3 regions of the Alteromonas mediterranea DE genome follow, and region 3 is predicted to be linked to each of the others. Evidence: predicted binding sites of a transcription regulator. Region 3 holds the regulator's gene; each other region holds the start of a gene.
The links. Region 3 encodes FliA, which starts transcription of late flagellar genes. Its sites were predicted from a motif close to CTAAAGNTNNNNNNNNNNNNGCCGATA; they were not measured.
Positions count from the first base shown of each region.

Region 1: pomA (flagellar motor protein PomA) is a predicted target of FliA. The motif match lies at 2,143-2,169, and genes of this name have one in related genera.
Region 2: MADE_RS09905 (VC2046/SO_2500 family protein) is a predicted target of FliA. The motif match lies at 1,542-1,568, and genes of this name have one in related genera.

Region 1 is NC_011138.3:2,862,928-2,867,186, forward strand. It holds gene MADE_RS12675 (SAM-dependent methyltransferase) at 1-291, shown strand, start outside; gene MADE_RS12680 (flagellar motor protein MotB) at 403-1,332, opposite strand; gene pomA (flagellar motor protein PomA) at 1,332-2,093, opposite strand; gene xseB (exodeoxyribonuclease VII small subunit) at 2,504-2,746, shown strand; gene MADE_RS12695 (farnesyl diphosphate synthase) at 2,776-3,666, shown strand; gene dxs (1-deoxy-D-xylulose-5-phosphate synthase) at 3,699-4,259, shown strand, end outside.
Region 2 is NC_011138.3:2,221,541-2,225,799, forward strand. It holds gene MADE_RS09900 (tetratricopeptide repeat-containing response regulator) at 1-1,479, opposite strand, end outside; gene MADE_RS09905 (VC2046/SO_2500 family protein) at 1,601-2,155, shown strand; gene trhO (oxygen-dependent tRNA uridine(34) hydroxylase TrhO) at 2,322-3,317, shown strand; gene MADE_RS09915 (EF-hand domain-containing protein) at 3,370-3,618, shown strand; gene MADE_RS09920 (DEAD/DEAH box helicase) at 3,860-4,259, opposite strand, start outside.
Region 3 is NC_011138.3:1,204,816-1,209,074, forward strand. It holds gene flhF (flagellar biosynthesis protein FlhF) at 1-761, shown strand, start outside; gene MADE_RS05525 (MinD/ParA family protein) at 767-1,633, shown strand; gene MADE_RS05530 (RNA polymerase sigma factor FliA) at 1,630-2,361, shown strand; gene cheY (chemotaxis response regulator CheY) at 2,398-2,781, shown strand; gene MADE_RS05540 (protein phosphatase CheZ) at 2,816-3,571, shown strand; gene MADE_RS05545 (chemotaxis protein CheA) at 3,584-4,259, shown strand, end outside.

The DNA of each region.
Region 1 (4,259 bases), 1.7 Mb from region 3:
TTTTTACCATCTCAGCATCAATTAAATGCGCATCTTAAAAAGTATACCAATATGATGATTCGCGACCTTCACGACATTGGCGTTGACTACGCGAAAACGCTAAATCATTGGTATGAGGCGTTTATATCAGCCAAAGACGAATTATTAAACGACGGCTACGATGAGCGCTTTATGCGTATGTGGACCTACTATCTAAAATACTGTGAAGGCGGTTTTTTAGAAAGAACGATTAGCACGGTTCAGCTTGTCATTTCTAAGCCACACTGTAGAGAAGAACTCGTTCGGGTTTAGTGCAGTTGCTTGTTTAGTACAGCAAAACAATAAAGCGGCGCTGAATTCAGCGCCGCTTTTGTTTATATTTAACCATTATTCATAACGAGTAACGACACCACGCACTAACGCCTACTCATCCACCACTGATATCGGTTTAGATATCATTGGCTTACCCTGATTAATGTTTATTTCAACCCGACGATTTTTCGCCCTGTCGGCGGATGTGGTTGCGTTTTCCACAATAGGCGCAGTATCGGCTTTTCCTACTACCGACATGCGGCTTTCATCAAAGCCGGGGGCTGTACGCATGGCTTCTGCGACAGCAACTGCACGTTGTGAAGATAAGTCCCAGTTTGAGCGATATAGCTCATTGGCAATATGCTGACCATCGCTGTGCCCTGAAATTTCAATTTCTCCCGGCACATCAGCGAGTAGCGTACCGATTTTTCTTAAAACGGGCTGAAACTGCGGCTGTAAGAAAGCTGAGCCCGCTGAAAACGAACCGTTCTCTCGAATTCGAATAGTAAGCTGCTGACCTAGTGACTCCATTTCAACTGAGCCATCTAAAATTTGTTTTTCTAACTGTTGCGCCACTTTCTTCATCAATTCAGCCATTTGCGACTGATCAGTGCTCTGTTCTGCCGAAGAGGACGACTGGGTTGCGGTTTGTTGCGATTGACCGCCCCGCTGTTCGCCGCGCTGCTTCTGACGACCGCCCGCTGAGTCCTCATTTCCGGCCTGGAACTCTAGCATCTGTTGTGTCATTTCATTGGTTTGCTGCTGAATAGATTCAATAGGCGTAGGATCAGGTTTGCCCGGACGGAACTCCATAGCAATAACGCTTGTTCCCTTGGGAATATCCTTTACTTCAATTTTGTTCTGTACGCCGAAAGCGAACTTCATTGAGCCCGCTATCTGTTTAAACTTAAGTACGTCCATTTCAGAAAATGAGAGCAGAAGTACGAAAAAGCACATAAGCAATGACATCAAGTCAGCGAAGGTTCCCATCCAAGCTGGCAGCCCCTCGGGGGGGCATTTTGGGCATTCTTCTTCAGCCATTACTCTTCCTCTGCGCTTCCGCGTTTACTCGCCGCAAGGTAATTCTTTAGTACTCCCTCTATCACCCGAGGGTTCTGACCATCTGCGATACCGACTATTCCGTCAAGAACAAGGCTCTGGTTTAGCTTTTCCTCGCCGGCGCGCACTGACAATTTAAATGCAATTGGCAAACATATAACATTGGCAAAGAAAGCACCGTAAAGCGTGGTAAGTAGTGCAACCGCCATCGCGGGCCCAATTGCTTTTGGGTCATCCATATTAGAGAGCATGGCTACCAAGCCGATCAGTGTACCAATCATTCCCATTGCCGGTGCAATATCACCCATGCCTTTGAAAAATGAAGCACCAAAATCATGGCGTTCGGAAGTCATTGAAATATCTTTAGCGAGAGTCTCTCTGACTACTTCAATATCATGGCCGTCGACCAGCATATCGACGCCTTTTTGCATAAATTCGTTTGAAATTTCCGCCTCTTCTAGCGCAAGGAAGCCACCTTTTCGCGCGGCATCTGCCATTTCAACAATTTTCTCAATAAGCTCTTCAGGCGATTCAATTTTGAACATGAAGGCCTTGCCTGCAATTTTACCTGCGCCAAAAAACTGACCTAACGTAAATTGTGACAAAACAACGAATAAGGTCCCCCCGAATACGATAAGTATTGACTGGACGTCGATGAACATGCCCAAGCTGCCGCCTAAGATCATAGCCATAACTATGAAACCAATGGCGCCCAACATACCTATGACGGTTGCTAAATCCACTCACTCTTCCCCATTTATGCGCAGTCAGTGCTGTTGATGTACAATATTCTATCGGCAATAGATAGAAATACTAAAACGACATTATTGAAAAATATCACATTTATTTGTTTTTTATGAAGTGTAGGTGGCGTTAAATACGCTAGCTACACCTTCTATAACCCTATTTCATTATCGAGTTTATATGCCTAAAGCGTTTATTCTAGCGTTACGTTAGCACGCTAAAGAAAAAAGACACCTAGCAGTAGCATGGAATATAGCACAAAATGGTTAAATACTGCTTTTTGTACTGCATGAAAAAAAAGCGATATACCGGTGATATGGGCGATATAGAGACAAACCATTTGACCCCTGTGCGACCCTCGGTTAATGTGCGCGGTATACGTATTTTGGCCATTAAAATGAGTGTTTTTATGACGACAGAAAAAGTATCCGCGTCTTTCGAAGAAACGTTATCAGAGTTAGAAGCCATCGTTAACGAAATGGAAAACGGTGATCTGCCGCTAAATAAAGCACTAGAAAAGTTCGAACGAGGCATCGCCCTCTCTCGTCAAGGTCAACAATCTCTTGAAAACGCCGAACAAAAAGTAAAGATATTGCTTAGTGAACAAGGCGAAGACACCCTTCACACTCTACCTGAAAGTGAACAACCCTAATTTGTTCATTTTTACATTACAGGCAACCTATGAATTTTTCTGCTTTGCATCAGCAAGTTAAACAGCAAACTGATGCATCTCTTCTTACTCTGATTGATGAACTACCGGATTACGCACCGCGCCTGAAAGACGCTATGCGTCACGCGCTGCTTGCTGGTGGCAAACGCATGCGTCCGCTGCTAGTGCAAGTTGTAGGAAATACGCTAGACGTCCCTAAAACGGACCAAATGGCTATTAGTATGGCCATTGAATGCGTACATGCCTATTCTCTCGTTCATGACGATTTACCGGCCATGGATGATGATGACTTGCGTCGCGGTATGCCTACCTGTCACATCGCCTTCGATGAAGCAACAGCGATATTGGCAGGTGATGCATTACAAGCACTTGCATTTACCGTATTAGCCGATGCACCGTTGAGCACCTACGCTGAAGCCAAACGCCCTCAGCTATTATCTGTGTTAGCTAAAAGTGCCGGCTATGTGGGCATGTGTGGCGGTCAAGCCATCGATTTGGCCAGTACTGGCGAAAGTATTTCTCTTGATGAATTAAAACGGCTGCACAAGTTGAAAACCGGGGCTTTACTGCGCGCCTGTGTTGAAATGGTGGCTATAGTAAGTGAAGATTTATTGCCAGAGGCAAAAGTTGATTTGATGGCTTACGCTGCAGATATCGGGTTGGCGTTTCAAGTTCAAGATGACATCTTGGATGTGGTTGGCAGCAGCGAAAAATTAGGGAAACCCGCAGGGTCTGACGAAGCGTTAGGGAAAAATACATTTCCGGCCAAACTTGGTATGGAAGGCGCCAAGCGTGAATTAGAAATGCTTCATGATAATGCACTTCAAGCATTGGCGCGTTTGCCCTACAATACAGACAGTTTAATTGCGTTTAGCGAGCTTTTGGTAAAACGCGACCATTAGCCACGCGCCATGTTGAAAAAGATAATAAGTACATGAGTTTAGATCTCCAACATTACCCAACGCTTGCGCTTGCGCAAACACCTGATAAGTTGAGGCAGCTGCCTCAAGACAAATTACGCGAGCTCGCCGATGAATTACGTGAGTACTTACTTAATAGCGTAAGTCAAACCAGCGGGCACTTTGCCTCAGGTTTAGGCACAGTAGAGCTTACTGTCGCACTGCACTATGTATACAACACCCCCTTTGACCGTTTGTTGTGGGACGTGGGCCATCAAGCCTATCCACACAAAATTTTGACCGGCCGTGCTGAGCGCATGAGTACCATTCGCCAGAAAAACGGTTTACATCCGTTTCCGTGGCCGCCGGAAAGTGAATACGACACCTTTGCTGTTGGCCACTCGTCTACATCGATTAGCGCTGCGCTCGGCATGGCGGTAGCCGCAGAAAAGGAAGGTAAAGACAGAAAAGTGGTATCGGTCATTGGCGATGGCGCGATGACAGCGGGTATGGCGTTTGAAGCACTTAACCATGCAGGCGATATCAAAAAAGATATGGTGGTGGTGCTCAACGACAACGAAATGTCTATCTCTGAG
Region 2 (4,259 bases), 1.0 Mb from region 3:
CTGAAGTAAATTAAGCGCTACACCCGTATTAACCGGTGCAAAACCTTGTGCTAAGGCAAAGGACGCTTTTGCACGTTCGTAATCTTTTTGCTGATAGTGTTGAATGCCTTCTCGATTAAATTGCTGATAGCTAGCAAGACTTTTCCGTGCATTGTGGGCTTGCGTTTCTAACATATTTGCACTGTTTTGATCGAGCTCGTCGTGACGTGACTCGAGAAATGAAGTTAGCTGCAACGCATCATCAAATTCACCGAGTTTGTACATCACGTTGATACTGTCTGGAATAAAAGCAGTGGGAACCTCGGTGTATTTTTCATCCAGCATGGTTTGTGACGTTGATAAATGCCGCTTCGCGTCAATTAATTTGCCGTCAATGGCGCTAATTCTGGCATTAACAATCGTACCGAAGATATCTACATCAAAGTCCCGGTCCATTTTTTGAAGGTGTTCGTCAAACTTTCCGCGTTGAAGTGTAAGTAGGGCTTCTTGTTGGTATTTATTGCGCTGTTTTTTATCTTCAGCGCACTCAGCTACATCTAATAGACTGCGAATAATACCGCACCAGTGCAGGCTCGTTTTATGAACCGACCGCTTAGACAAATCCCATATAGCTAAACTTGAATTAGCCGCGAGCACTAAGTCATCGTTTAACCTGCCAATTTCGCACGCTTTAAAGTGTCTCGGTAGAGAATAAGGCGAAAGCTTGATAGCTTCTTTAATGGCGTCTAGTGCTTTTTCGCCGTCGTCTAATTTCTGCTGTGCTTGGGCAAGTATGTCATAGGCATCCGCATTAAACCGGTTTCGTTTTAACGTTCGTTTCGCCGTCGTTATTGCTTTGTCGAATTCGTTTAGTTGAAGGTAAGTTTTTGCAATTGCGATCTGTGCCCAAAGCACAGGTTTGCCGTCAATGTAGTCGCTCAATACGTCAAGGGCTTTCTCTGGCTGACCTATACGCCAATAGAGTTCAACCAAAAGTTGCTCGCAGTGCCCTTTGTAATGTGAGGGTGAATCGAGCAAAGACTCGATATGGTCGATTGCACTGTTACATTCACCTTGCTCAATGAGGCTGTACGCCTGTTGCAAAAACTGTCGTTTTTGCCAAGCGCGAATAATCCTGGATTTTAACTGAACCTGAGAGAAGGGCTTAACAAGAAAGTCATCAGGTCGGCGTTCAATAGAGCCTAGCACGATAGGTCGGGCGCTATCAGCGCTTATAAGGATAAAAATAGAAGTAGGGTTAATAAGCCTTCTGGTACGAAGCTCTTCGATTAACTCATACCCACTTTTATTATCTGCTCCTAAATGCAAATCACAGATAATGACATCGAACTTATGTTTTTTGCATAGGGAAACGGCTTGTTCCGCCGATGACTTTGTTACCACGTCACTGGCCCCCATAGAATGCATAAGCCCTTTGAGTAGCAAAAGAAAGGGGCGTTGATCTTCAACAATCAGTACTTGTTTATTGCTAAATTGCATTTCGAATCCATGAATAGGGGCGCTATGGCTTTATTGAAGTATATCTAACTTTAAAAAATAAGCTTAAGAAAAACATTATCTTGCCGACAACATAAGTATACAAATCAAGTAATCAGAATGCATGTCTGTAGACGCTACATCCCAAAATGAGCAAACGCATATTGACCCCAGTATTTATTGGGAGCGCAGCGGTGTGCTTGCGCGTGCATCAACGCAAGGGGCGCTATTTTCACTCTATCTTGCCATGCAGCAACATAGTACAGCAGCGCCCTTTGAGATAGAGGCGGCAGATAGCGAATTATCTCAAAAAGCGGGCATTGATACTGAGCTTACTTCCCTGAGTCACTACCGTCGTTCAAGTCTTGCTGCAAACGAAAGTGAATGGAAAAACATGGACGTAATGTCGGCTTTGGTTGCTGAAGACTTTTCCACGGCGCGACTATATTTAAATATGAATCCGGCACCCTTAGCACAAACCGATGATGCGAAACGGCTGCCTGACGATGTGATAGATAACTGCAGTTTGGCAGCGCAGAAACGTATTAAAAAGCAATATAACAATACGATGAAGGAAGACAACACGCTGCTTTACGATATGCTTGCCGTGAAAGAGACACAAAACCCCGGAAGTAATGCAGATGCTGTTCACACCTCACCATTTGAAAACATCGCTTAGCCGAGCACTGGTTAGTTTACTGCCTATCAACGTACTGAAGCGAATTGTAAAACAGGGCTACTCAATGCGCCAAATACAGCAGGCCTAGTTTTTACCCTGAAGTTTTGTTATATTGCGCGCCGCATTTTTGCACTGGTCTTACGCTCCAATCAGCAAAGGTTAAAATATGTCTAAATATATTGTATGCGCAATGTATAAGTTTGTTGCGCTTGAAAACTATAAAGAAATTCGCCAGCCCCTTCTAGAAGCTATGGAAGCTAACGGTATTAAAGGGACACTTCTTCTAGCCAGCGAAGGTATAAACGGCACGGTATCCGGTACCCGAGAAGGCATAGACGCGCTGTTGGCCTACTTAAACAGCGACGCGCGCATTAACCCCATCTCTTTTAAAGAATCGCTCCACGACGAGCAGCCTTTCTATCGCACGAAAGTAAAGCTTAAAAAAGAAATTGTGACCATGGGTGTAGAGGGCATAGACCCACGCGAAACCGTAGGCACTTACGTTAAGCCAAAAGATTGGAATGCGCTAATTAGCGATCCAGAGGTAACGGTTATCGACACGCGAAACGGCTACGAAATTGAAATTGGTACGTTCAAAAACGCCATCGACCCTAAAACAGAGACTTTCCGCGAATTCCCTGAGTACGTGTCTAAAGAACTCGACCCGTCTAAAAACAAAAAGGTCGCGATGTTTTGCACCGGTGGTATCCGCTGTGAAAAATCTACCGCTTATTTGAAAGAGCAAGGGTTTGAAGAGGTATATCATCTTGAAGGTGGTATTTTGCAATACTTAGACGATGTGCCTAAAGAAGAGTCTATGTGGGAAGGTGATTGCTTTGTTTTTGATAATCGTGTGGCAGTAAACCATGATTTGGAAAAGAGCCATTACGAGCAGTGCTACGCATGTCGACTACCAATTACCGCAGAAGACAAGCAAAGTGATAAATACGAGCCGGGTGTTAGCTGCCCGCATTGCTTCGGCACCCACACTGATGATCAAATTGCACGCTTTAGAGAGCGCGAAAAACAGGTTCAATTAGCCAAAGAGCGCCAACAGGAACACGTGGGTACTGGAGCGCGTTTAACCATGGAACAAAAGCGTAAAGAAAAAGCAGAAGCTCAACGTTTACGCGCACTCAAAGCAAACGAAAATCAGGCATAGACAGCCAGAAAGAAGGGCGTTACACTCGTGTTTATTGCAGTTGATATAAGGAATGCGAGTGAGCACTCAACTTTCAGAATCTAAAATTGAAGAAATTAGGAAGGACTTTAGCTTTTTCGATCGTGATGGCAATGGCCAAATCGATTTGCCGGAGTTCATCGAGCTTCTAACCGTAATTTCACCAAAAACAAAAGCTAGCCACGTACAAGAAGGCTTTAAGCTTATCGATAGTAACGACGATGGTTACATCGACTTTGAAGAGTTTTTGGAGTGGTGGCAAGAAGGGTGGTGGGAATACTAAGCGCTAGCTTGTTTTAACCATCTTTTAATACCGTATGCCCGTGTAATCGTTATTGACGAGTGATTACACCGAAGCAAAAAAACGAGTGACTTTTTAAGCACTCGTTTTTTTATGTCTGCCATTAGTCGGTGAGTATAGTCGATTTAGTTTGAATAAAAGCCTGAAAATCGAACCACCGCGAAGATGCCTTATCTAATTAAACCGGTAAACTAGAAGGGAAAGAGCCCAATAGTTGTTGGTCTTACTCGTCGTCATCCGAGAGCGTTTTGCGTGGTTTGCGTTTCACTGGGACCATACCGATATCTTCACCAGACATGGTATCAACACGCTTTTTAACGTTTGCTTTAACAGGTTTCGCTACGCGCTTTTTGCCATTTTGGGCAGTTGCGCCTTTCGACACTTTTTTCTTAGGCTTGAAACCTTTAAACGAAGCAGAAAATTCGTCGTGCGGGGAACACTCTAAAGCATATTGAAGGTGATTTTTAAGCCCTTCGAAGCTATTCCAATCACGAGGGCCTATTAGTGAGAAAGCTTCGCCTTTTTGCCCCGCGCGTCCGGTACGACCAATACGGTGAATATACTCATCGGCGTTTTTGGGTAGGTCGAAGTTAACTACCAGGCCAACTTTTGACAGATCTAGA
Region 3 (4,259 bases):
TTGCCAGTCAGCTAATTAACTATACACCAGCACACTACAATGAACGAGACGCATGGGTGTATCTTCTTAACCTATTGGCTAATCGCATAAATGTGACAGGAAACGATATACTTAGTGCGCAAGGTGCAGTTGCCTTAGTCGGACCGACGGGCACAGGTAAAACAACGACGGTTGCAAAACTAGCTGCTCGCTATGCACAAAAGTACGGTGCAGATTCAGTAGCAATGATTACCATAGATACGTATAGAATTGCGGCCTATGAGCAGCTCGCGACATACGGAAAAATTATTGGCTGTACGGTGAGAAAAGCGCAGACTAGTGAAGAACTTGCGGATTTATTATTCCAACTTCGTCATAAGCGTCTAGTATTGATTGATACGGCAGGGTTTAGCCAACGGGATAGCCGTTTAATTAAACAGATTAAGCAGTTTGATAATGGTCAAATGCCAAAAGTTAAAAAATATTTGGTAGCGCAGGCAAATACACAATATCCTGCCCTACAGCGCATCATTAAGGCTTATGATGATATCGAACTAAGTGGCTGTATTTTCACAAAGTTAGATGAATGCTACTCTTTAGGAGAGGTATTGAGCGCTGCAGTTGAATATCAACTGCCGGTTAGTTATGTCACCGACGGTCAGAAAGTACCTGAAGACATTAAGATTGCGGAGGCAAAATCTTTAGTTTCTGCCGCTGCAAAGCTTTATAAAAAGTACGGTTTGAATCATACTAGTAGCAACAACGCAATTAAAACAGCATAAGCAGTATGATTGACGACCAAGCGAGTAGCTTAAGAAAAATGAAGCAATCACGGTTAATCAAAGTTATCGCCGTCACCGGAGGTAAAGGTGGCGTAGGTAAAACAAACATTACGCTAAACACCGCTATCGCTATGGCGAAGCAGGGTAAGCGAGTTATGGTTCTCGACGCCGACCTCGGACTGGCGAACGTAGACGTAATGCTAGGTTTGCGGGTTGAGAAAAACCTTTCCCACGTGCTATCTGGCGAGTGCACGCTTGATGAAGTGTTAGTCACCGGCCCCCACGGTATTAAAATTGCGCCTGCCACCTCTGGCACGCAATCAATGGCAGAATTATCGCCAACGCAGCACGCGGGTCTTATCAGAGCCTTTAGTGAATTGCGTTCGCAAATCGATGTACTCATCGTAGATACCGCGGCCGGTATTTCAGACATGGTGTTGAGTTTTTCAAAAGCTTCTCAAGACATCATGGTAGTGGTTTGCGATGAGCCCACCTCGTTAACTGACGCCTATGCCTTAATAAAGATTCTTAATCGTGAGCACGGTGTATTTCGCTTTAAAGTTGTGGCGAATATGGTTCGCGATGTACGGGAAGGTCAGGAATTATTTAGCAAATTAAGCAAAGTGACAGGGCGTTTTTTAGATGTTGCACTAGAATTAGTGGCAACCGTACCTTTTGATGAGAATATCCGCAAAGCCGTGAGAAAACAAACGGCTATTGTTGATGCGTATCCGGGTTCTCCCGCCGCTGTTGCGATTACTCAGCTTGCGAGTAGAGCCCTTACGTGGCCCATTCCGGCACAACCGGGCGGTCACCTAGAGTTTTTTATTGAACAACTCGTTGCAGAAAAAGCAGTAGGAAGTCAGCGTTGAACAGCAAGGCCGCCGCTTATCGTCAACAAACCGATAAATCGCAGTTAGTCGAACGACATGCGTCATTGGTTAAGCGCATTGCGCATCACTTGATTGCGCGATTGCCGGCCAGTGTTCTTGTTGATGACCTGATCCAGTCGGGTATGATTGGTTTGCTAGAAGCTGCGCGTAACTTCGACGGGTCGAAAGGCGCGAGCTTTGAAACTTTCGCAGGCATTCGCATTCGTGGTGCTATGTTAGATGAGATACGTAAAGGCGATTGGACCCCGCGTTCAGTACATAGAAATGGACGTGCTATTACCGAGGCTATTTCACAGGTAGAGAGCGAAACAGGCCGCGATGCGAGAGATTCTGATATTGCTGATAAGCTTAATGTAAGCTTGCAGGACTATCACCAAATGCTTAATGAGGTTAATGCGGGAAAGCTGGTAGGTATTGAAGATTTAGGTGTGTCGGAAGATGTAATTACTACTGAGCAGAGTAGAGGTAGTGATGCGCCGCTTGAAGATTTAATGCAAGGCGCGTTTCAAAAAGCGCTTGCCCATGCCATTACGACATTACCTGAACGAGAAGCAATTGTTCTTTCACTGTACTATGATGAAGAACTGAACTTAAGAGAAATTGGCGAAGTTCTTGATGTTAGTGAGTCAAGAGTCAGCCAAATTCACAGTCAGGCCATGTTAAAACTCAAATCACGAATGAAGTCGTGGCAAGCTGACGAAGAATAGAAATTAATAACAATTAACCCCTCATTGGAGGCTATTTTGGACAAAAGCATGAAAATTCTTGTGGTTGACGATTTTTCAACCATGAGACGTATCATCAAAAACCTGCTTAAAGATTTAGGTTTTTCTAACATCCAGGAAGCGGATGACGGAAGCACTGCATTGCCTATGCTGCAGCAAGGTGATTTTGATTTCGTTGTTACCGATTGGAACATGCCAGGAATGCAAGGTATCGATTTGCTGCGCGCAATAAGAGCCGACGACAAACTTAAGCATTTACCTGTACTAATGGTAACTGCAGAAGCGAAAAAAGAGCAAATTGTTGCCGCTGCACAAGCGGGCGTTAACGGCTATGTCGTTAAACCATTCACCGCTGCAACTTTAAAAGAAAAATTAGATAAAATTTTCGAACGTTTAGGTTGATCCAGACGCTCACCAGATAAATGAGGTTTACTGGATGACAACGAATGTAAACGTTCCAATTTCGTTAGAAGAGGCCAAACAGCTTGTCACCTATCTGGAAGAAGGTGACAACGCGTCTGCTAACGCTCTACTTGAAGCTGCCTCAATGAAGGAAAACGTTGAGCTATTTGCTGAAGTAGGAAAGTTAACGCGTCAACTCCATGACGCGTTAAATAATTTTCAAATTGACGACCGCATCAAAAACTTAGCTACCGACGATATTCCCGATGCACAATCCCGCCTAACCTACGTAATTGAAGAAACCGAAAAAGCAGCTAATACTACAATGGACGCTGTGGAAGCGAGTATGCCGATAGCGGAAATGCTGTCGGTGCGTATCGAAAAAGTGATGCCTGAGTGGAAAAAGCTCATGAACCGCCAAATCGAGTTGGGCGAGTTCAAAGCGTTATGTGCAGATTTAGACGAATTATTGGAAGACGGTTCGCTTCAGTCAGCTAAACTTACACAGTTACTTACCGAAGTATTGATGGCTCAAGGCTATCAAGACTTAACGGGTCAAGTTATCCGTCGCGTTATCGACCTTGTAAAAGAGGTAGAAGATAGCTTAGTTAATATGCTAACCATGTTTGGCGAGCGCGAAGGTGAAGAACAAACTAAACCATCTAGCGTTAAGGCCGATAAGGTTGATGGTGTAGAGGCAGAAGGCCCAATTATTGACGCCGAGAAACGCGATGATGTCGTTTCTGGCCAAGATGACGTAGATGATCTTCTGTCTAGCTTAGGTTTTTAGGGGAGCGGGCGCATGTCGTTTGATGTTGACGAGGATATATTACAGGACTTTCTGGTTGAGGCTGGAGAGATACTTGAACAATTACAAGAACAGCTCGTTGATCTTGAGAACAATCCTGAAGATGCGGATTTGCTGAATGCAATTTTCCGTGGATATCACACAGTTAAAGGTGGAGCGGGCTTTCTTTCGCTCACAGAGTTAGTAGAAATTTGTCACGGTGCAGAAAACGTTTTTGACGTAATGCGCAATGGACAAAGAACCCTAACCCCAGAACTGATGGATATTATTTTGCAGGCCACTGACGTGGTGGTAGAGATGTTTGAGCGGGTTAAAGCTCGCGATCCACTCGAACCTGCAGATGCACACCTTGTCGACTTATTGCACAAATTAAGTCGCCCGGAAACGCCAGATGAAAACATTTTTGGCGCCTCTGAAGAGTCAGCCACTGCACCTGAGTCATTTGCTGCGGAGCCTGAACTTGTCATTGAAGAACCTACAGCGCAAGTGCCTAGCGGCACAAGCGACGGTGGTATTGACGAAATAACCGAAGATGAATTCGAAGCGTTACTCGATGAACTTCATGGTTCAAATGCGCCAGGTCAATCTTCTTCAGCAAGTAAGCCATCAGTCGCGCCAGCATCACCTTCAGCACCCACGACACCGACCGCTGGCGGCGATAGCGACGATA